3 regions of the Paraburkholderia unamae genome follow, and region 3 is predicted to be linked to each of the others. Evidence: riboswitches for the same ligand, from Rfam matches in the RefSeq annotation. Region 3 holds a riboswitch; each other region holds the start of a gene.
What was found. A riboswitch is a leader RNA that binds a small molecule or an ion and turns the genes downstream of it on or off. The one in region 3 is predicted to bind cobalamin.
Positions count from the first base shown of each region.

Region 1: linked by a shared signal. The riboswitch ahead of cobW (cobalamin biosynthesis protein CobW) and the one ahead of C7402_RS29690 (porin) in region 3 are both predicted to bind cobalamin.
Region 2: linked by a shared signal. The riboswitch ahead of cobG (precorrin-3B synthase) and the one ahead of C7402_RS29690 (porin) in region 3 are both predicted to bind cobalamin.

Region 1 is NZ_QEOB01000005.1:115,209-122,498, reverse strand. Features, by position in the region: gene cobN (cobaltochelatase subunit CobN) at 1-2,532, opposite strand, end outside; gene cobW (cobalamin biosynthesis protein CobW) at 2,559-3,650, opposite strand; cobalamin riboswitch at 3,871-4,139, opposite strand; gene C7402_RS12235 (cobalamin biosynthesis protein) at 4,273-4,728, shown strand; gene cobO (cob(I)yrinic acid a,c-diamide adenosyltransferase) at 4,777-5,379, shown strand; gene C7402_RS12225 (cobyrinic acid a,c-diamide synthase CobB) at 5,384-6,694, shown strand; gene bluB (5,6-dimethylbenzimidazole synthase) at 6,678-7,290, shown strand, end outside.
Region 2 is NZ_QEOB01000005.1:128,307-135,596, forward strand. Features, by position in the region: gene cobJ (precorrin-3B C(17)-methyltransferase) at 1-1,611, opposite strand, end outside; gene C7402_RS12275 (precorrin-2 C(20)-methyltransferase) at 1,599-2,330, opposite strand; gene C7402_RS12280 (precorrin-8X methylmutase) at 2,331-2,957, opposite strand; gene cobG (precorrin-3B synthase) at 2,950-4,296, opposite strand; cobalamin riboswitch at 4,429-4,625, opposite strand; gene cbiE (precorrin-6y C5,15-methyltransferase (decarboxylating) subunit CbiE) at 4,736-5,959, shown strand; gene C7402_RS12295 (cobalt-precorrin-6A reductase) at 5,956-6,699, shown strand; gene cobM (precorrin-4 C(11)-methyltransferase) at 6,696-7,290, shown strand, end outside.
Region 3 is NZ_QEOB01000016.1:30,921-38,210, forward strand. Features, by position in the region: gene C7402_RS29670 (hypothetical protein) at 1-969, opposite strand, end outside; gene C7402_RS29675 (transporter substrate-binding domain-containing protein) at 1,203-2,006, opposite strand; gene C7402_RS29680 (acid phosphatase) at 2,361-4,322, shown strand; gene C7402_RS29685 (hypothetical protein) at 4,359-4,670, opposite strand; gene C7402_RS29690 (porin) at 4,732-5,835, opposite strand; adenosylcobalamin (AdoCbl) riboswitch at 6,087-6,179, opposite strand; cobalamin riboswitch at 6,325-6,506, shown strand; gene C7402_RS29695 (TonB-dependent receptor domain-containing protein) at 6,614-7,290, shown strand, end outside.

The sequences.
Region 1 (7,290 bases), on a different contig from region 3:
CACGAAGCGGCCTTCGAAGCCGCGGCGCAACTGGCGCATTTCCTCGCTGCCACATGCGTCGAGCCGCGGCAGCACGTCGTCGCGCAGGCGTGCGAGCACCTTGGCCGCGTGCGGCAGCGCGGCGGCCGTGTCGCTGTGCGGCGTGCCTTCACACAGGCCGTCTATCAGCGTCGCCGCGAGCGCTTCGAGCCGTTCGCGCGTGTCGCCCGCGTGACGCCAGGGCGCGTCGCTCACGCTCGCAAGCAACGGCGGACGCGCGCCAGTCCACAGTGCAGACCAATCCACCGTGGCCGGATCGAGCAGATGATCGATGCGCATGTCGCGCGCAAGCGCGTCGATAAGGCCCGCGTTCGCACCCTGCCCGTCCGCGCAGGCATAACGTCCGAGCGCGAGCAGCGTGTCGCGGCGTTGGCGGCCCTGCGGCGAGATGCCGAAGGTATGCAGCCCGTCGCGGATCTGCGCTTCCTTCAATTCGCACAGGTAGGCGTCGGCGCGCGTGAGCAGTTCGTCCTCGCCCGCCTGATCCTGTGGCGCGGCGATGCTCAGTTCCTCGTGCAAGCGATGCTCGACGATGGTCGCGAGGATGGTCTTGCGCAGCAGCTTCGAGCGGCGCGGGTCCACCATCAATGCTTCGTAATACTCATCGACTTGCCGCTCCAGGTCTTGCAGCGGGCCGTAATTCTCGGCGCGCGTGAGCGGCGGCATCAGGTGATCGACGATCACGGCCTGGGCGCGGCGCTTGGCCTGGCTGCCCTCGCCGGGATCGTTGACGATGAACGGATACAGGTGCGGCAACGGCCCGAGCGCCATGTCGGGCCAGCAGGTGTCGGCGAGCGCCACGCTCTTGCCAGGCAGCCATTCCAGATTGCCGTGCTTGCCCACGTGCGCGATGGCGTCGATGCCGAACGTCTCGCGCAGCCAGAAGTAAAACGCGAGGTACGCGTGCGGCGGCACCAGTTCGGCGTCGTGATAGTTCGCGTAGGTGTCGTCGCCGCGCGAGCGCGAAGGCTGGATGCCGACGAACACCTGGCCGCAACGCCAGCCCGCGATCATGAAGCGTCCGCGCCGCACAGTGGGGTCGTCTTCCGGAGCACCCCAGCGCGCGATCAGCGCGTTTTGCGCCTGCGCCGGGAGTTGCGAGAAGCGCGCGCGGTAGTCGTCGAGAGAAAGGCTCTGCCACGCGGGACGCAGCGCGCGCGTGTCGGGATCGTTCGTCACGCCCTGCGTGAGCATGCGCATGAGCGCGTCGCTGTCTTCGGGCACGTCGCTCACGCGATAGCCTTCGTCGCGCAGCATGCGCAAGATGCCGACCACCGAAGCCGGCGTGTCGAGCCCCACGCCATTGCCGATGCGCCCTTCGCTCATCGGATAGTTCGCGAGCACGAGCGCGAGCTTCTTCTCTTCGTTCGGCAGGCCGCGCAAGCGGCACCAGCGGCGCGCGAGTTCGGCAACGAACGCCACGCGCTCGACATCGGGCTGATAGCGCACGACGTCGACCTGCGTGTGCTTGCAGTGATACGCGAGCCCCTTGAAGCTGATCGCGCGCGTGATCACGCGGCCGTCCACCTCGGGCAGCGCGATATGCATGGCGATGTCGCGCGAATTCAGCCCGTGATTGTCGTTCACCCAGTCTTCGCGATTGCCGCCGCTCAGGATCACCTGGAGCACGGGCGCGTCGCCCGCGAGCGCGAGCGGCTCGGGGTCGTCCAGCGACGAAGCGGCAAACGCCGTGGTGTTGAGCACGAGCGCAACGTCGTGCTCGGCCGCGAGTTGATCGAGCACGTCGCGGCTCAAGGCGTCCTTGAGCGAGGTGATCGCAAGCGGCAGCGGGTTCATGCCGCGCGCGAGCAGCGCGTCGATGAGCGCGTCGAACGCGGCCGTGTTCGCGGCCTGCAAATGCGCCTTGTAAAACAGCAGCGCGACCACGGGCGCGCCGGGTTGCCAGCGCGCGCGCCATTCGTCGATGGTCGCGACGTCGCGCTGCGGGCAGTAGAGCGCGGCGGCCGGCAGCACGACAGGCGGCGCGGGCTCGCTGCCCCACCCGAACGTGCGCCACGCGAGCGCGCGCAAAAACGATTCGGCGTTCGCCGCGCCGCCTTCGCGCAGGTAGCGCCACAACAGACGGCAAAACTCCGGCTCTGCACGGCTCTTGGCGATGAGGTTGGGATCTTCCTGCAAGTCGCCGGAAAACATGGCGAGCAGTTGCCCACGACGCTGCGCAAGCGACACCACCTGCTCGATGCCATAAGGCCAGTAGGTCTCGCCGCCCAGATGATCGACCACCACCACGCGCGCGTGCTGCAACACGTCGTCGACGTAGAAGTCCACCGACGCGGGCTGGCGCAGATACGTGACGTTCGCGAGCCGCACGCTCGGGAAGCCTTCGGGCAGGCGCGGCACGACGCTCGCGAGCAAGGCGAGCGTCGTGTCCGCCGAACTCAGCACGACGATCTCGGCGGGCTGCTGGTCGATGCGGATAACGCCCTGGGTGTCGTCGACGAAACCACCCGGCGTGGTGCGCAGCAGATGCATGTTGCGGCCTTGTCTTGCTCAGCGTTTCACTTCGCGCCGGCGGTCTGCACGCTCGCCAATGCCGCGTCGAATGCGGCTTGCAGCGCCACGCCGTCGAGGTCTTCGCCAATCAGCACGAAGCGGCTCGCGAGCGGCTGCGCTGCGCTTTCCTGCGCGTTCCAGCGGCGATCGAAATAGCTGTCGAAACGGCGGCCCACGCCTTGAATCACGAGACGCATCGGCGCGCCCGGCAACGCCGCGAAACCCTTCACGCGATAGATCGTGTGCGCGTCGACGAGTTGTTGCAGCGCCTCGATCACGGTCTCGCGCGAAAGCGCCGCGCCCGACACCACCACCGAATCGAACTCGTCATGGTGATGATCGGGATCGTCGGCGGAACCGTGATGGTCGTGGCGCAGATGAATGCTCTCCTCCGAAGCCGCTTCGAGCCCGAGCAGCGTATGCAGGTCGAGCTTGCCGTGCTGCGCGCGCACGATCTTCACCTGCTGCGGCAGTTCTTCGCGCAGCTCTGCGATGAGCGCGTCCTGGCCCGCTTCGTCCAGCAGGTCGGTCTTGTTGAGGATGACGAGATCGGCGGCCGAAAGCTGGTCTTCGAACAGCTCGTGCAGCGGCGACTCATGATCGAGATTCGGATCGGCGCGGCGTTGCGCGTCCACGGCCTGCGGGTTTTCGGCGAACTGGCCGCTCGCGGCGGCGGGGCCGTCCACCACGGTCACGACCGCATCGACGGTGAACGCGTTGCGGATCGACGGCCAGTTGAACGCCTGCACGAGCGGCTTGGGCAGCGCGAGACCCGAGGTTTCGATCAGCACGTGATCGATCTCGCCGCGGCGCTCGAGCAGTTTTTCCATCACCGGGAAGAACTCTTCCTGCACGGTGCAGCACAGGCAACCGTTCGCGAGTTCGTAGAGCTGGCCTTCCGTTTCGTTGCCGTTCTCGTCGCAGCCAATGCCGCAGCCGCGCAGGATCTCGCCGTCGATACCGAGTTCGCCGAATTCGTTGACGATGACCGCGACGCGCAGGCCGCCCGCGTGCTGGAGAATGTGGCGCAGCAGCGTGGTTTTGCCGCTGCCGAGAAAGCCCGTCACGATCGTGACCGGAATCTTGCGCATTTGCATGAGGTGCTCCTTTTGGCGCCATGCCGGGTGATGGGCGCGGTGCGTCGCGCTGGCCGTTCGTGCGGGTGTCGTGCGCGCGAGCACACGCGTGCGTTGCTGCGCCCTGACGCAAAGTAGCGCAACGATTCAACCTGCCGGGGACGAACGACCAGAGACGCGCCACGGGCCACGCCCGGCTGACGCATGAAAATCACGGACCCGGCACCGCATCCCCGCACCGCGAATCCCACGTATCTGGCCGGTATCCGGACTGACGAAACGCCGCTTCGCCTTCCCGCGCGGGCGGCCTTGCGGCCGGCTCGCACAGTGGCGTGGACTGCTTGAAGCATGGAAGCGGCTTGCAGCGTTCGTGCGAACGCCGCGCTCGTTGTACCGTTGCGGGTGCAGTTCAGGTTGGCCATGCCCCAGGCGGGATGGCTCCCTGATTCCCGTTTAACTGCGCACGCAGAATGAATCGCGCGCGCGAGCACCAGAGTGCGTGCGAGTGTAGGCGTGGCTTGCTTGCGCGTCAAGGAAGGCGTGGGAAGCCGCAAAGGCGTGTGCTATCGTAGCGCGCATCCGGCCAACGCCGGGCCACGATGGTTTTACCTCTCCGGTCACGCCCAGGATCGACGCGCCCGCCGTGAATCTTGCCCACATTCGCCCTTCATTCGAGACCGCGCAAAGCGCGCCGCCGCTCGTGCTGGGCATCGGCTGCAAGCGCGGCGTGACGCTCGCGCAAGTTGAAGCGGCCGTGTGCGCCGCACTCGGCGCGTGGCCGCTCGAACGCGTAACGGCCGTGGCCACGCTCGACGCGAAGGCCGACGAACCCGCGTTGCGCGCGTTCTGCGCGGCCCATGCGCTGCCGCTGCGCACGAACACGCGCGAGCAGATCGCGGCGACGCCGACGCTTGCGCCACCTTCCGCCGCGGCGCAAGCGCAATTCGGCGTGCAAGGCGTATGCGAACCCTGCGCCCGGCTCGCGGCGAGCGGCGGTCCGCTCGTGCGCGGCAAGCTCGCGCTCGAAGGCGTGACAGTCGCGGTCGCGATTGCGGTCGAGACCACGCGCCCGGCACAAGACACGGCGAAATCGCCCTGAAAATTCAGCCTCAACCTCATCACGAAACCCGATTCCCGACACCCGACGATGAAAACCGATTCCGAATCGCACCAACGCATGACGCAACGCCGCCGCGAGGGCCACGAGAAAAAACAGGCCGCCGCGACGCTCGAAAAAGGCCTGCTGATCGTCAACACCGGCAACGGCAAGGGCAAGAGCACGGCGGCGTTCGGCATGGCCGTGCGCATGCTCGGCCACGGCATGAAGCTCGGCGTGGTGCAGTTCATCAAGGGGGCGCTGCACACGGCCGAGCGCGACTTTCTCGGCAGCGTCGCGCACTGCGATTTCGTGACGATGGGCGATGGCTACACCTGGAACACGCAGAATCGCGACGCCGACATCGCCACCGCGCGCAAGGGCTGGGACGAAGCGAAGCGCATGATCGAGAGCGGCGACTACACGATGGTGATCCTCGACGAACTCAACACGGTGCTCAAATACGAATATCTGCCGCTCGACGAAGTGCTCGGCGTGATCGACTCGCGCGCGCCGCACGTGCATGTGGTCGTCACGGGACGCCATGCGCCCGACGCGCTCATCGAAGCCGCCGACCTCGTCACCGAAATGCGCCTCGTGAAGCACCCGTACCGCGAGCAAGGCGTGAAGGCGCAAAAGGGCGTGGAGTTCTAACGGCATGTGCGCAACGCTTGCCTGCCCCGCGCTTTTCATCAGCGCGCCCGCTTCGGGCCAGGGCAAGACCACGCTCACGGCGGGACTCGCGCGGCTGCACCGGCGCGCGGGGCGGCGCGTGCGCGTGTTCAAGACCGGGCCGGACTTTCTCGACCCGATGATCCTCGCGCGCGCGAGCGGCGCGCCCGTGCTCTCGCTCGACCTCTGGATGGTGGGCGAGCACGCGTGCCGGGCATTGCTCGCGCAGGCCGCGCGCGAAGCGGACCTGATCCTCATCGAAGGCGTGATGGGCCTCTTCGACGGCACGCCGAGCAGCGCCGATCTCGCAACGACGTTTGGCGTGCCGGTGGCGGCCGTCGTCAGCGCGAAGTCGATGGCGCAAACCTTCGGCGCGATCGCGTTCGGCCTCGCGCGCTTTCGGCCCGAGGTGCCGTTTCACGGCGTGCTGGCGAACCACGTCGGTTCGGCGCGCCACGCGCAGATGTTGCAGGAAGCACTGCCCGCCGACCTGCGTTGGCTGGGGCACGTGGCAAGCGAGACGACGATGGCGCTGCCCGATCGCCATCTCGGCCTGCATCAGGCAAGCGAGATCGACGACCTCGACGCGCGCATCGAACGCGCCGCCGACGCACTCTCACAAACCGCCCTCGCCGGTCTGCCGCCTGCGGTGGCATTCGACGATCCTTCGCATGACGAAGCAATGCCGCGCCTGCTCGAAGGCCGCCATGTCGCGATCGCGCGCGACGCCGCGTTCTCGTTTCTCTATCCCGCGAATATCGCGTTGCTCGAAGTCCTGGGGGCGCGCGTGAGCTACTTCTCGCCGCTCGCCGACGAGCCCGCTCCCGCCCACGCCGACGCGATCTTCCTGCCCGGCGGCTACCCCGAGCTTCATGCCACGACGCTCGTGCGCAATACGCAAAGCGCGAATACGTTGCGCGCACATGTATCCGCGGGCAAGCCGCTCGTCGCCGAATGTGGCGGCATGCTTTATCTGCTCGACGCGCTCACCGACGTGGCGGGCACGCGCACGCCGATGCTCGGCCTGCTGCCCGGCGAGGCGGCCATGCAAAAGCGCTTCGCGGCGCTCGGCATGCAGCAGGTCGACGGTGAGCACGGCGCGCTGCGCGGCCATACGTTTCATTACTCGCGCATGAGCACGCCGCTTGCGCCCGCGCTCACGGCGCGGCACGCGCAAACCGGCGCGCCGGGCGAGGCGTTTTATCGCCACGGCTCGATCGCGGCGACCTACATGCACGCTTACTGGCCCTCCAACCCGGCTTTCACGGCCGCACTCTTTCATGGCACAGCCCTTTGACGAAGCCGAACGCGCGGCGGTGTACCGCGCGATTTACGAGCGGCGCGACATGCGGCACTTCGTGCCCGGCCCGATCGACCCCGCCACGCTCGCGCGCCTGCTCGACGCCGCCCACCACGCGCCGAGCGTGGGTTTCATGCAGCCGTGGCGGATCGTGCGGATTACCGATCCGTCGTTGCGCGAGCAACTTCATGCAACGGTCGAGCGCGAACGCATCGCCACCGCCGACGCGCTGGGCAAGCGCCGCGACGAGTTCATGAAACTCAAGGTGGAGGGCATGCGCGAGTGCGCCGAGGTGCTCGTGTTCGCGCTGATGGACCGGCGCGAGACGCATATTTTCGGCAGGCGTACGCTGCCGGAGATGGATCTCGCCTCCGTGGCGTGCGCGATCCAGAACATGTGGCTCGCCGCGCGCGCCGAAGGGCTCGGCATGGGCTGGGTATCGATCTTCGACGTCGACGAGGTGCGCGCGCTGCTCGCCATGCCGCCGGGCGCGAAACCCGTGGCGATCCTCTGCGTGGGTCAGGTCGAGGCGTTTTATCCGCAGCCCATGCTGGAAATGGAGCACTGGGCGAAGCGCAAGGCGCTGGGCGAAT
Region 2 (7,290 bases), on a different contig from region 3:
CACGTCCGCCGGACGCAGCGCGCCGAGCGTCGTGGCGCGCAGCGTTTCGCCGGGGCGGCCCACGTCGCGGCCCAGCACGACGCGCGTTTGCGGCGCGCGCACGCCGCGCACGATTTCCAGCGCGCGGTCCAGTTGCCAGGGCCGCGCGCGCGATATCGGGTTGTAGAACGCCATCACGAGATCGGCCTGCGCAGCGTGCAGCAGGCGCTTTTCGATCACCGACCACGGCTTCAGATTGTCGGAAAGCGACAGCATGCAGAAGTCGTGGCCGAGCGGCGCGCCCGCCCGGGCCGCCGTGGCGAGCGCCGCGGAAACGCCGGGCACGATCGCGAGTTCCACGGCATGCCAGCGCGCGTCGTCCGATCCTTCCAGCGCTTCCAGAACAGCGGCGGCCATGGCGAACACGCCGGGGTCGCCCGAGGAGACGACCGCCACGCGCCGCCCCTCGCTTGCCATCTCGAAGGCGTGGCGCGCGCGTTGCAATTCTTCGCGGTTGTCGGTGGCGTGGCGCTGCTGGTCCGCGCGAAACGGGCCGGCCATCTCCACATAGGTGGCGTAGCCAACGATATCGGTGGCGTCGTCGAGCGCCGCGCGCGCGGCGGGCGCGAGCAGGTCGGCGCGGCCGGGGCCGAGCCCCAGCACCGTGAGCTTGCCGCGCGCGCGGCCAAGCGTCAGCGGGTCGAGCGGCGCGGCCGCGCGGGCAAGGGCGATGCCGTCTTCGTTTGGCGCGTAGCGCTCGACCTGCGCTCCTGAATCGAGCGCATCCAGCGCATCCAGCGCATCCAGCGCGGTATGCCCTGCGGTATCGGCAAAGCGCAGCGGCACACCCAGCTCGTTTGCCGCCTGCTCGAGCGATGAATCGCCCGTGAGCGCCGCCGGTGCAACCAGCGCCGCGAGCGCGAGCGGCGCGAGCCCCTGCGCATCGAGCGCACGCCGCACGCGTTCGGCAAGCGCTTCGCGAGGCGCGCTCACGGCGGCCACGATGCTGCGCGGGTGAATCACGAGGTCGTCGGGGTTGCCGCTCCAGGTTTGCGCGCTCACACGGATCGCGTGGCGCGCGGCCGCGTCGCGCGGCAGGTCGACGGTTTCGAGCCACGGCGCGTCGCCGTCGATGCGCGTCGTCGCGCCCGCAAGCAGGTCGGAGACGAAGCGCTTGCCTTGTGCGAGGCTTGCGAGCGCGTAACCTTCGGGCGGATTGAGCAGGCAGGCGCCGAAGCGCAGCTCGCCGCTCGTCGTGATGGCCGGTGCGACCGCGAGCGCCGCACCGATCTCGCGCGCCATGACATTGACGCCCGTGAGGCCGCCGAGCAGCGGCACGACGGCGCTGCCGTCTTCGGCGAGCGCGAGCACGGGCGGCTCGGCGCCCTTGTTCGCGAGCAGCGGCGCGAGGCAGCGGATCACGATGCCCGCTGCGCACAGCGCGACGATGGGCATGCCGCGCATGTAGCATTCACGCAGATGCGCGCCGAGTTCGCTGAATGCAACGTCGCCATCCACGCGGCCTTGCAGCGCGTGCACCTGCGAGTCCGCGTAAAGCGTTTGCACGCGCCGCGCCGTGGCGAGCGCGCCGGGCCCGAGAATCACGATGGCGGGCGGCATCACGACTGCCATTTCGCCCCCGGCACGACGAGCAGCGAGAAGTAGGGCGACGCCATCGGATCGACTTCGTCGAGCGGCACGATGCGCTGGTTCGCCATCGTTGCGCGCTCAACATAAAGCGCGCGATGCGCGAGACCGAGTTCGCCCAGCACGCGGCGCACCTTGTCGAAGTTGCGGCCCAGCTTCATGATGACGGCGGCGTCCGCTTCAACGAGGCGGCGGCGCAGTTCGTCTTCGGGCAGCACGCCCGAGAGTACCGAAAGGCTCTGGTTGCGGTACACAAGCGGCACGCCCAGCACCGCCGCGCCGCCCAGCATCGAGCACACGCCAGGCACGACTTCGGCCTCGTAGCGCGCGGCGAGCCGGTCGTGCAGGTACATGTACGAGCCGTAGAAGAACGGATCGCCTTCGCAGATCACGGCGACGTCGCGGCCCGCGTCGAGATGGCGCGCGAGGACTTCGGCCGCGCCGTCATAGAACTCGGCGATGATCGCTTCATAGGAAAGCGGCGGTTCGAGTGCTTCGGTCGTCACCGGGTAGACGAGCGGCAGGCGTTCCTGCTCCATGTCGAGATGATCTTCGACGATGCCGAACGCGTTGCCCTTCTTGCCTTTGGCCACGAAATATGCGACCACGGGCGCGGCCTTTAGCAGGCGCAGCGCCTTGAGCGTGAGCAGCTCGGGGTCGCCGGGGCCGACGCCGATGCCATGCAGACGTCCTTTACGGGTCATTTATTCGGTCTCCGAAGCGAGTGCGTTGACGGCGGCGGCGGCCATCGCGCTGCCGCCGCGGCGGCCGTGCACGACCACGAACGGCACGCCGTGGCGCTCGGCCGCAAGCTGTGCCTTGGACTCGGCCGCGCCCACGAAGCCCACGGGAAAGCCGAGAATGAGCGCGGGGCGCGGCGCGCCGGCCGCGATCATGTCGAGCAGATAAAAGAGCGCGGTGGGCGCGTTGCCGATCGCAACCACGCTGCCCGCGAGATGCGGCCGCCATAGTTCGAGCGCGGCGGCCGAGCGCGTGTTGCCGATCTCGCGCGCGAGTTCGGGCACGGCAGGGTCGTCGAGCGTGCAGATCACCGCGTTGTTCGCGGGCAAACGCGCGCGCGTGACACCGAAGGCGACCATTTTCGCGTCGCAGAGAATCGGCGCGCCTTGCGCGAGGGCTTGGCGGCCCGCCGCGCCCGCTCCGGCGGAAAACGCGAGATCGGCGGCGACGTCCACCATGCCGCACGCGTGGATCACGCGCACGGCGAGTTTTTCGAGGTCGGCGGGAATGTGCGAGAGGTCGGCTTCGGCGCGTATCGTCGCGAACGACTCGCGATAGATCGCCTGGCCGTCGCGGATGTAATCAGACATCGGGGGTGCTCCGGGGCCGCCGCGCAATGGCCTGCGCGGCGGCTTCGATGGTCAGGTTGGGCGCGACGAGTTGGCCGAAGCCGGGTGCAGCGTCGTCGCGCCGGTAGAGGTCGTAGTGCTCGGGCGCCTGCGCGAGCAGCGTGAACGGCGCGCGATGCGCGGCCGCGCAGGAGCGCTCGCAACCGCTCAGGTGGGCTTCGGCGTCGGCGGGCAGGAGGGCCGCGAGACGCTGCGCGTCGGCCTTCGTGTCCGCGCGGCTTTTCGCGCAGCCCGTCGAGCCCGTGCACGCGATGAGGCGCGCCAGCGGCGCGGCGCGCGTGCCAATGAGGCCGAGCACGCGCAGGTGTTCGAGCACGGCGGGCATTGCGCGCGCCGCCACGTTGGGCAGCAGCAGGCTTTGCCACGGCGTGATGCGCAGCGTCGCGTCGCCCGCTGCTTCAGCGAGGGCGGCGAGCGCGTGCAGGGTCGCGGCGTCGAGGCGGCCGAGCGCGGGCTGCGCACCCACGTAGCCGCTGCCGTCGGCGTGCAGCGCGTGCGCGCCGAGGCGTAGGTCGGCGTCGCTCGCGTCGCGCCGCCAGGTTCGCAGCGCGGCGTCGTCGCGCATCAGCGAGAATTTGCCGTGCTGCTGTGCGCGGTGCAGCAGCGCTTCGAGTCCGTGCGCGACCAGCACGCCGCGCATGCGCGTGATGTCCGCGCCGGCGAGATCGAGGAACGCATGCAGCAACGCGCGTATCGAGCCGCACACATCGTCGGCGGCGAGCACGCCAATCGGCGCTTCGGTGGGGCAGCCGGCCAGGCCCGCCGCGAATCGCAGCGTCGCGCCATGCCGTTGCGCGGCGAGCCAGATGTCGTGCGGATGCTCCCGCATCGCCATGCGCTCGCCGCCGTCGATCAGCAGCGCGAACTTCGGCGAAAGCGCAGCAAAACGCGCCTCGCGTTGCATCATGTCGATGAGCGCGGCGGCGAGCGTTGTCGTGTCGCAGGCGGCGGGGTCGAGGCCCGCCAACGGGCTCAGCATCACGTTGCGCAATTCGTCGGCGGCACAGGCGCGTTCGATCGCGCTCGTCGCGTCCACGCCGGCCGGGCCCAGACCCGCGCCGATCAGCGCGGCGCTCAACGCCGCTTCTTCGCCCGCGCGCACGCCGCGAATCTGCATGTTGGCGCGGTTCGTCAGTTCGAGCACGCCGCTCGCGTGCGCCAGCGCGGCGTCGGCCAGCGCGCGCGCCTGGGCAGCGTGCAGCACGCCGCCGGCCAGACGGATGCGGCACAGACCGCCGTCACGCGCCGCGACCACGCGCACGAGCCCCGGGCACGCCGATGGGCGGAGCGCGGCCAGCATGGCAAGGGGCGAGTCGGGCGTTGATTCGTGTGTCAAGGGAATATCGGGTAAGCATGGCACGTGCGGCGCGCAACCCGCGTGGCAAGCGGGAAAACGGCCGCTATATCGGTACACCCCGCCCGATATGGGTTCGTGCGAACAGTTCGGCCGGCAGGTCTCCTGGCTCGCAGGTCGTGGGCCGCATCGGCCTTCCCGGTAAAACCAGTGGCGCGGGTGGATGCGGTCTCGCTGCTTACAGTCGCGGGGGCGGCCACAGCGTGCTGTGTTCCCTTTTTTTGCGGCCCGGAGTCAGCGCTTCGGCGCTTGGCTCCGGTCTCACGCAAAGTTGCCTTAACGGCGCCGGCGGACACGGTATTATGCCCGTTTTCAGGCGCGCTCCGCCCGGCAAAGGGGCGTGCGCGCGAGATGTCGCAGAGCGATGAGCAACGACGGAGAACGAATGCAGGGCAGGCAGGCATGGCTGACGGTGGTGGGAATCGGCGACGAGGGTTACGCGGGGCTCGTGCGCGACGCCCGGCGCGCGCTTTTCGACGCGGCCGTGGTGACGGGCGGCGCGCGTCATCTCGCGATGCTGCCGTCGCGCGTGCGCGCGCGGCGCGAACCGTGGCCGCAGCCGTTCAGCGTCGAGGCGCTGCTCGCGCATCGCGAATCGAATCTGCCCGTGTGCGTGCTCGCGAGCGGCGACCCCATGCTGTTCGGCGTGGGCGCGACGCTCGCGCGCCACGTGACGCCCGGTGAAATGCGCGTGCTGCCCGCGCCTTCGTCGCTTTCGCTTGCGGCGGCGCGCCTTGGCTGGGCGTTGCAGGACACGGCGACGGTCTCGCTCGTCGGCCGTCCGCTCGACGCGCTGCGCCGCCATCTGTACACCCGCTCGCGCGTGCTCGCCTTGAGCTCGGACGGGCGCACGCCTGCGGCGCTCGCCGCGTTGCTGAGCGAGGCGGGCTTTGGCGCGACGCGCCTCGCCGTGTTCGAGCATCTGGGCGGCGCGTGCGAGCGCCGCATCGACGGCCGCGCCGACGCGTGGCACGTCGAAGAAGCCGCCGCGCTCAATCTGGTCGCGTTCGAATGTACGAGCGAAGCCCCGGCGCACACGCACGGCTGGACGCTCACGCCAGGTCTGCCCGACGACGCCTACCGCCATGACGGCCAGCTCACGAAGCGCGACGTGCGCGCGCTCACGCTCGCGCGCCTCGCACCTACGCCCGGCGCGCTGCTGTGGGACGTGGGCGCGGGCAGCGGCTCGATCGGCATCGAGTGGATGCGTTCGCATGCGGCCTGCCGCGCGATCGCGATCGAGGCGCATGCGCAGCGCCAGCGTTTCATCGAGCACAATCGCGCGGCGCTCGGCGTGCCGGGCCTGCAACTCGTGGCGGGCCGCGCGCCCGATGCGCTCGCGGGCCTCGCCACGCCCGACGCCGTGTTCATCGGCGGCGGCGTGACCGCGCCGGGCGTGCTCGACGCGTGCTGGGCGGCGCTCGCGCCGGGCGGCCGGCTCGTCGCGAACGCGGTGACGCTGCAAAGCGAAGCGGCGCTCGTGGCGTGGCGTGCGCAGCATGGCGGCACGCTCACGCGCATCGGTATCGGCGAAGCGCAGCCGCTGGGGGGCTTCGACACGTGGCGCCAGGCGCTGCCCGTCACGCTCTACGAGGCCGTCAAGCCATGACGGCGCGCATCCTGCTGCTGGGCGGCACTGGCGACGCGCTGACGATCGCGCGCACGCTCGGCCCTGCGCATGTCTACTCGCTCGCGGGCCTCGGCCGCGTGCCCGCCGACCTCGCCTGCACGGTGCGCGTGGGCGGTTTCGGCGGCGCGGAAGGGCTCACGCGCTTTCTCGCGGACGAGCACATCGCGCTCGTTTTCGACGCCACGCATCCGTATGCCGCGCAAATCAGCGCCAACGCGTCGCGCGCCTGCGAAGCGGCAAACGTGCCGTACTGGGCGTTGCGCCGCGCGCCCTGGCAACCGCAGGCCGGCGACAACTGGCGCATGGTGAGCGGCTGGGCGGGCGTGACCGAAGCGCTCGCGCCGTTCGCGCGGCCGCTTTTCACGCTCGGTCGCGAGCCGCTCGCGCATCTGGACGAGGTGCCCGAGTCGCAGCACTGGACGATCCGTTGCCTCGACGCCCACCCCGGCCACGCCCGCGCACGCGTGATCGATGCACGCGGGCCGTTTACGCCCGAAGGCGAGCGCACGCTTTTCACCGGGGCGCGCATCGACGTCGTGGTCAGCAAGAACAGCGGTGGGGCGGCCACGGAAGCGAAGCTCGCGGTCGCGCGCGAAATGGGTCTGCCCGTGGTGATGATGCGGCGGCCGACATTGCCGGACGCGCAACGCGAATTCGCCTCGGCGCAAGCCGCGCTCGAGGCGCTCGCGCACTACACTCAGCGGAGTTTCAACGCATGACAGTTTTCTTCATCGGCGCGGGTCCGGGCGACCCCGAGCTGATCACCGTGAAGGGCCAGCGCCTCGTGCGCAGTTGCCCGGTCATCCTCTATGCGGGGTCGCTCGTGCCGCCCGCCGTGCTCGAAGGCCACCGCGCGCACAAGGTGGTGGACACCGCGCCGCTCACGCTCGACGAGATCGTCGCCTTGCTCGAAGACGCGCATGCACAGGGGCTGGACGTCGCACGCGTGCATTCGGGCGACCCCTCGCTCTATGGCGCGATCGGCGAGCAGATCCGGCGCTTGCGCATGCTCAGCATTCCTTATGAAGTCGTGCCCGGCGTGACCGCGACCGCCGCTTGCGCCGCCGCGCTCGGCAGCGAACTCACGTTGCCCGGCATCTCGCAGACGCTGATTCTCACGCGCTACGCCACGAAAACGTCGATGCCCGAAGGCGAGCAGCTTGGCGATCTCGCGCGCCACAAGGCGACGCTCGCCATTCACCTTGGCGTGCGCCACATCGCGCGCATTGTCGAGGAATTGCTGCCGCACTATGGCGAAGATTGCCCGGTTGCGGTGATCTATCGCGCGAGCTGGCCCGACGAGGAACGCG
Region 3 (7,290 bases):
CACGTACACGATCGGCCAGATGATTTGCCGGATCGACGCTTCGCCCACCCGCTTCGAGTCGTGCGCAAAAACGAACGGCCAGAGCGCGGTTTCGATCCAGTCGTGCGGCCGCCAGCGCGTGTCCGCGATTGCGTCGGCGCGCACGAGCGGGTCCGGAAACAGCGCGCCGAACTGCGGATACAGCGGATTGCCGAAGGTCTCCCACATATGGGACATCCAGTAACCGCCCGTCACGGCAAAACCCACCAGCACGCCGACGCCAAACAGGAAAGCGAGCCGGATGCGCAGGAACACGCCGCCCGGATAGAACAGCAGCCCCGCGCACATCGCCACCGCGAACACGGCATTCGTCAGCTTGAGCCCGACGCCAAAACCCGCCAGCAAACCGCTGCATGACACGAGCGCCACGGCGTACACGCTGCGCTGGTGCAGGCTGCCCCAGTTCGCCACGAGCATCGAGAGCGCCGCGAGGACGAACAGCGCGGTCGTGTCGTCGCCCATCGAATTACCGAGCACCGAGAGAAAATTCGCCGTGAGGCAACCGGCCAGCGCGAGCAGCAGCGGCACGCGGTAACGCTGGTTTTGCGGCAGGTCCGGCAACGCGGCTCGCGCGATGCTCAAGAGGAATACGAAGCTCAGGCCATGCAGTGCGCCCATCGCAAAGCCGACGACACGCGACGGCAGATACAGGTTAGCGAGGTAGTACGTGACGTCGAGCAGCGGATTGAAGTACGACTGCATGCCCGCGGGCGCGAGATCGGTTTGCAGCTTGCCGTTGAGCCAGGCGAACGGGTTATACAGGTGATAGTTGTAGAGGTCCCAGTTCGCATCAGCGCCAAGCCACAGCGAATAGAGCCCGAAGAGGCAGGGCACGAGCACGCGGGCGAGCGCCAGCGCTTGCGGCGTATTGAGGTCGAATGCGCGCGAACGCGGCAAACTGGCGGTGGCGGGCGGGTCGAATCGCGGCATGGAAATGGCGTTGGCAGTCGATGAAGGAGAACCCGCCGGCGAACGCTGCTTTCAGCGCGGCGGCAAGCTCCGGTCTTGCGGTGGCTGAAGTGTAAACCACGGGAATAGCGGCGGGCGCATGCGCATGTCGACCGGCTGCGCGCGAACCACGGAGGGCGTTCGGAAGGGATTGTGCCTAGGCGCGCCGGCCGTCGATGCGGCCGGCGCGCGTGGCGAGAATGCGGACGAAGACGTTAATGCGCGAGCGGTTGCGTCACGTCCTGGCCGAACCACTGCATGGAGATCTTCTTGAGCGTGCCGTCCTGCTTGAGCGAGGTGAGCGCGTCGTTGATCGCCTTCTCGAACTTCGGATTGCCCTTGCGGAACGGAATGGCCATTTCCTGATCGGCGCCCGGCAACACGGCGCCCGGACGCAGCGGCAGGTTCGAGGTCTTGATGATGTACGGCAGCATCAGGCGGTCGTCCATCGTCGCGTCGATGCGCTTCGCGGCCAGGTCGCGCAGTTTCTCGGGCGCGCCGGGATAGGTCTGCACGTTGATGCCGGGCACGGCGCGCGCCATCTGGTCGTAGTTGGTGCCGAGCGTCACGCCGAGCTTCTTGTCGCCCTTGAATGCGTCGAGCGTCTTGAATTCGCGCTTGTCGTCGGCGCGCTGGATAAGCTGGGCCGCCGAGTACGTATACGGCTGGCTGAAGTCGAGCGCCTGCTGGCGCTGCGGCGTGACGGTCACCTGGTTGACGATCACGTCGAACTTGCCCGCCTGCAACGCCGCGATAATGCCGCTCCACTCGGTGGGAATGAACTCGGGCTTCACACCGAGCTTGGCCGCCACGGCCTTCGCGACATCGACGTCGAAGCCGACGAGTTCGCCCTTGCTGTCACGCGAATCGAATGGAGGATAGGTGCCTTCCAGACCGATCTTGAGCACCCCGGCCTGTTTGACGGAATCCAGCAGATCTTCGGCATGCGCGGCGACCGCGGTGAATCCAAGCGCCGATGCGGCAAGCGCGCTGGTAAGCAGGAGCTTCGACAACTTCATTCAACCTCTCCTCTTTATCGGGGTACTGGATCGCGTGACCCTCCCTGTAGCCCGTCGTACGTGCCGCGGGTCCGCGTCGCTAGAGAATACTACGATCGGCAGGGCGATCGTAGTCCGCGAACCTGAGTACTTTCCCGCGCTTGCGGCACACCTGTTCGGACTCCGCATGATTGCGCGCAGCGGCCATGAGGGTGACAAATCCGGCCATCCCGAAGCAAGGCATGCGCAGGCGCAACCACGGCAATTCAGCCGCCGCTTAACCGTAGCGTAATAAATCAGTAATTAGGGAGTAATCAAACGTAATCATAATCCGCCGCCATCGAAATCGATTCACCACGACGACGGAGCCCCAGCATGTCCGCATCACGCCCCCGTATTCCGCTGCCGCTGCGCCTCGCAGTGCTCTCCAGCATTGCCGCGCTGGCCGCCTGCGGAGGCGGCAACGGCGACCCCGCCGCCAGCGCCGCCATTCCGGCGCCGCCCGCCGACCCCGGCTTCGCCGACAATGCGCCGATTCCCGACGTGCCCGCTTTCGTCGATACCATCGCGACCAACCAGCGCGGCGACGCCCGTTACGCCACGCTCGCGACCAACGGCGGCGTGCGCGTGGTGGCGCGCTTTCTCGACCTCTGGCAGCCGCTCACGCTGCTCGTGGACGCCGGCGTGTCCGCGCCCGCGAACGGTGCGTTCCCCGCGGTCGTGCAATCGACGTGGACCGGCGTGCCAACCGACGGCACGCCCAACGGCACGATCCTCAACAGCACGGTGCTCAACGCGAACGTCCAGTACGTTGTGAGCGCAACGACCCAGCGCACCCAGGCGCAAGCCGACGCGGCCTACTACGACGACCGCCGCGGCAAGGGCTACAGCGTGACCGACGGCATGGGCCCGCTCACCGCCGCCTGGCGCGCCGCCGCGCAGCAAACCACGAGCATCACCTCGATTCCCGCGAACGCGACTTCGGTGCTCTACAACGACTCGGGCAACAACATCGGCGTGGGCAGCACGAGCAACGCGACCTTCGGCAAGGTGGTCGACCTGCTCAACACGATGGGCAACAACGCCTCCACCGAGCCCGCCAAGCGCTTCTACAAGTACGCGCGGCCGTTCCGCTGGAGCACGAGCGTCGTGGTCGATCCCACGCTCGTACCGGCCATTAGCACGACGCCTTCGACGGACGGCGGCTTTATCAGCGGCCACGAGGCCGAAGCCATGCGCGACGCGATGACGATGGCGTATCTCGTGCCCGAGCGTTATCAGGAAATGGCGAGCCGCGGTCTCGAACTCGGCGAGAACCGCATTCTCGCGGGCATGCATTCGCCGCTCGACGTGATCGGCGGGCGCATGTTCGCGCTCGCCGCCACCGCCGCGAATCTCTACGACCCCGCGAACGCCACGCTCAAGAGCGCGGCCTACGCGCAGGCGCACAGCGCGCTCATGCAGGCCACCAGCACGGACGCGACGAGCTTCGCGAGCTACGCGCATTCGGGCACGGCGACGACGGACCGCTTTGCCGACTACGCGACCAACAAGTCGGCGTTTGCGCGCCGCATGACCTTCGGCTTCGGCCAGATCGAATCGACCGAAGCGCCGCCCGTGGTGCCCAAGGGCGCGGAAGTGCTGCTCGAAACGCGCTTTCCGTACCTGAGCGCCGACCAGCGCCGCGTCGTGCTCAAGACCACGGAAATCGCCTCGGGCTACCCGGTGATGGACGACGCCGAAGGCTGGGGCCGCCTGAACATGTTCGGCGCCGCCGACGGCTATGGCGCATTCAACGGCAACGTGGCCGTTTCGATGGATGCCTCGCAGGGCGGTTTCAACGCCGCGGACACCTGGCGCAACGACATCGGCGGCTCGGGCAAGCTCACGCTCGCAGGCAGCGGCACGCTCACGCTCGCGGGCAACAACAGCTATACGGGCGGCTCGCAGGTGGGCGGCGGCGTGCTCGCGGCCGCATCGGCCACGGCCTTCGGCAAGGGTGACGTGTACGTGGGCAGCGGCGGCAGCGTGAGCGTGGCGACGAGCGCGCCGTTGACGGTCACGGGCAAATACACGCAGCTCGACAACACGACGCTCGAACTCGACCTCGACGGCAACGGCGGCGGACGCCTGCGCGTGGGCGGCCAGCTCACGGTGGCGGGCGGCACGCTGCACGTGAAGTTCGTGAACGGCTACACGCCGAAGGCCGGCGACACGATCGACGTGATCGACGGCAGCGGCGCGTCGGTGAAGTTCGCAACGGTCACGGTGGACGGCTTCAAGGCGACGCCCGTGTATTCCTCGACCGGCGTTGCCATCAAGCTCTCTGCATCGTAATGCCTTGAGCGACGAGTGACCGGATGGCGCGCCGCCTCAATGCCGCACGGGCGGCGCGCCGAACACCGCGCTCACGATCACCGAGCACAGCACCGCGTCGGCCTCGTTCGCGCGCGCCTCGTTCGTCTCGTAGTCGCGCGAAGCGGGCGGCGTGTCGGCAAGCCGCCCCTGCTCGGCGGCGCTCGCCATCCATGCCTGCGCGATGTCCTGAAGCGCGCGCCAGTCGCTCTCGACGAGCCGCGCCACCACGATGCGCCCCACTTCCTCATACACATCCCAGCAGTCGTCGCTGCCGGCTTCGAGTTCGCCCAGCAGCCGCGTCACGGCTTCGTTGTCCACGGTTCTCATGTCATGCACCCATGCGGTTCGCGCGGCGGACCGGCGCGGCAGGTTGGCTGATCGCGCCGCATCAGAAGTGGTGCCGCACACCGGCCGCCACGAGCAGCTGGTTGCGCCCGCCCGACGCGTCGCAGGTGTTGATCATCGCGAGCGCCCCTGACGACGCGCGCTGATACACCGCCTCGCTATACACGTCGGTGCGCTTCGAAAGCTGATAGACGGCCTGCACCGCGCCTTGATGCCAGTGCGCCGCATTGGCCGAGGAAGCCCCGGTGTACGCGTACATGCCCGCCAGCGAAAGAGCGGGCGTGGCCTGCCACACGGCGTTGACTTCGTAGTTGCTGAACGCGCCGGATGGCAGCGGCCCACCGCCTTCGGCCTCGCTCATGCCCGAGCGGATCGAGCGCGACCACGCCGCGCCCAGCGTGACATCGCCGAGCACATAGCTCATGCCCGCGCCGATCATGTCTTCGCGCTGCACCGCGACTTCGGTCGGCACGAGCCCCGCGCCCGGCAGCACCGACGTGTCGTACGCGCCCAGCGGCGACTCGCCGCGCCCGTCGAGATGCATCCACGCCACACCCGCATTGAACGGCCCGCCGTCGAAATGGGCGCCGAAGCCGTAGGCGCGGTTTTGCGCAAAGCGCCCCGCCGTGTTCGAGAACGCATACATCGCCCCGGCGCTGAAGCCGCCATAGGTTGCGCTCGCAACCTTCACGGCGTTCGAGGCGAGCCACGAGTTGTTGGCGTTGTCGTTGTCGAACGGATGCGCGAAGGTGGTGCCGCCCGTGCCGCCGGTGAGCACGTAGGGCGCGAAATAGTCGTGCATCGTGTCGTACTGGCGGCCGAGCGTGAGCGCGCCGAAGCGCTCCGACGCGAGGCCCACGTAGAACGGGTGGTCGTCGACGGACTCGCCGCTCGTGACCGAGAAGCCGCGTTCGAGGCGAAAGACCGCGGCATTGCCGCCGCCCAGGTCTTCCTTGCCTTGCAGGCCCCAGAAACTGCCGTCGATCAGGCCCGAGCCCGCGCGATATTGCGCGCGGCCGCCCACGTCGCTCACGTAGGCGACGCTCGCGTCGATCTCGCCATACAGCGTCATTTCCTGCGCCGACGCGCCGGTGCTTGCGAATGCCAGTACCGTCCCGCCGAGGACGGTGAAGGGAGTTTTATTCATGGCGGAGTCCGCTCTTTTTCGTTGTGGGGAGGGGTACGGACGAGCGTTGTCAGCCCTCGCTCTGCGCGGCGAGGTGTCTGAAACGTCGTAATCCGGCTCGCTATGACAGGGCGGACCCGCGCCCCGCAGCGTGCGGTTTTTGGCCGCGTGCGGCGCCAGGCGGTCGCGGCCGGGCTGCCCGGTCGCTCGGTGAGATGGGGGTGTGCATGAACGGCTCCTCGGGTTACGCGCCCTGGTTTGCGTCGTGGAAAGAACGTAGCGAGGTCTGACTTCTGGCGCGTTGCCGCGTGCCAGTCACAGTGGCGCGACCGTGCCGGATTCCCACCGGCTTCCCTGCTGCGTTCCGCTCGTGTTGCACTTTCCGCGACCGGGACGAGGCCCGCCGCGCGAAAAGCAATTGAAAGCATAGCGGAAGTCGTGGCGCAGGCCAAACCGGGCATTTTCGCCACACCCCGCGCACGAATGGTTGACGCGCCGAATACGCGGCCATTACCCTTGCGCGCTGATGGTTCCCGGCGACGGGATCAAAAGGGAACGCAGTGTGAGACTGCGGCTGCCCCCGCAACTGTGAACGGCGAGTCCATGCCAGAGCAGGCCACTGGGAAACCGGGAAGGCCGGCAGCGGACGTCGACCCGCAAGCCAGGAGACCTGCCATCAGCCGAGTCCAGCAGCCGCAGCGGGCGGGGTGCCCCAATGCGCAAGCGCCGCCCATCCAGGTGGGCGGTCGCCCGTTGCACGGACAGCCCGTATTCAGGAGCTGTTTCCAGCCACCGCCTCATGAAGTTCCGCCATCTCGTTCTCACGTCCGCCGTGCTGGCCTGCGCATGGCAAGCCGCGCATGCGGCCGGCGCATCGTCCGCGCCAACCCGGCAGCCCGACGACGACGCCACGCTGCCCAACATTCTCGTGACGGGCGACACGCAGCATTTGCCGCAGTCGTTCGACCAGCGTTACGCGAGCACCCAGGTCCTCACGCGCGAAGACCTGGAGCGCGTCTCCCCCATCGACCCGAGCATCGCGCAGGCGCTCACCGCGCTGCCGGGCGTGAGCGTCTCGCAAAGCGGCGGCCCGGGCGCTTACTCGGCCGTGAGCATTCGCGGCTCGTCGGCAAGCCAGGTGGCGGTGTTCATCGACGGCATCCGCGTGGGCTCCTCCACCACGGGCACGGCCGAGTGGGCCGACCTGCCGACCAGCGCGTTCGACCGCGTGGAAGTGATCTCCGGCCCCGCCGCCGCCTCGTTCGGCGCGGACGCCGTGGGCGGCGTTGTGCAGCTTTTCACGCGCCACGCGTCGAATCAGCCGAACCAGACCACGGTGTCGTTCGGCGGCGGCTCGAACAAGACCTTCGACACGCAGTTGCGCACCTCCGGCACGATCCCCTCCACCGGCCCGCTTGCGGCGCTCAGCGGCCTTACCTACTCGCTAGGCCTCCACGACTACAACACGGCCGGGAT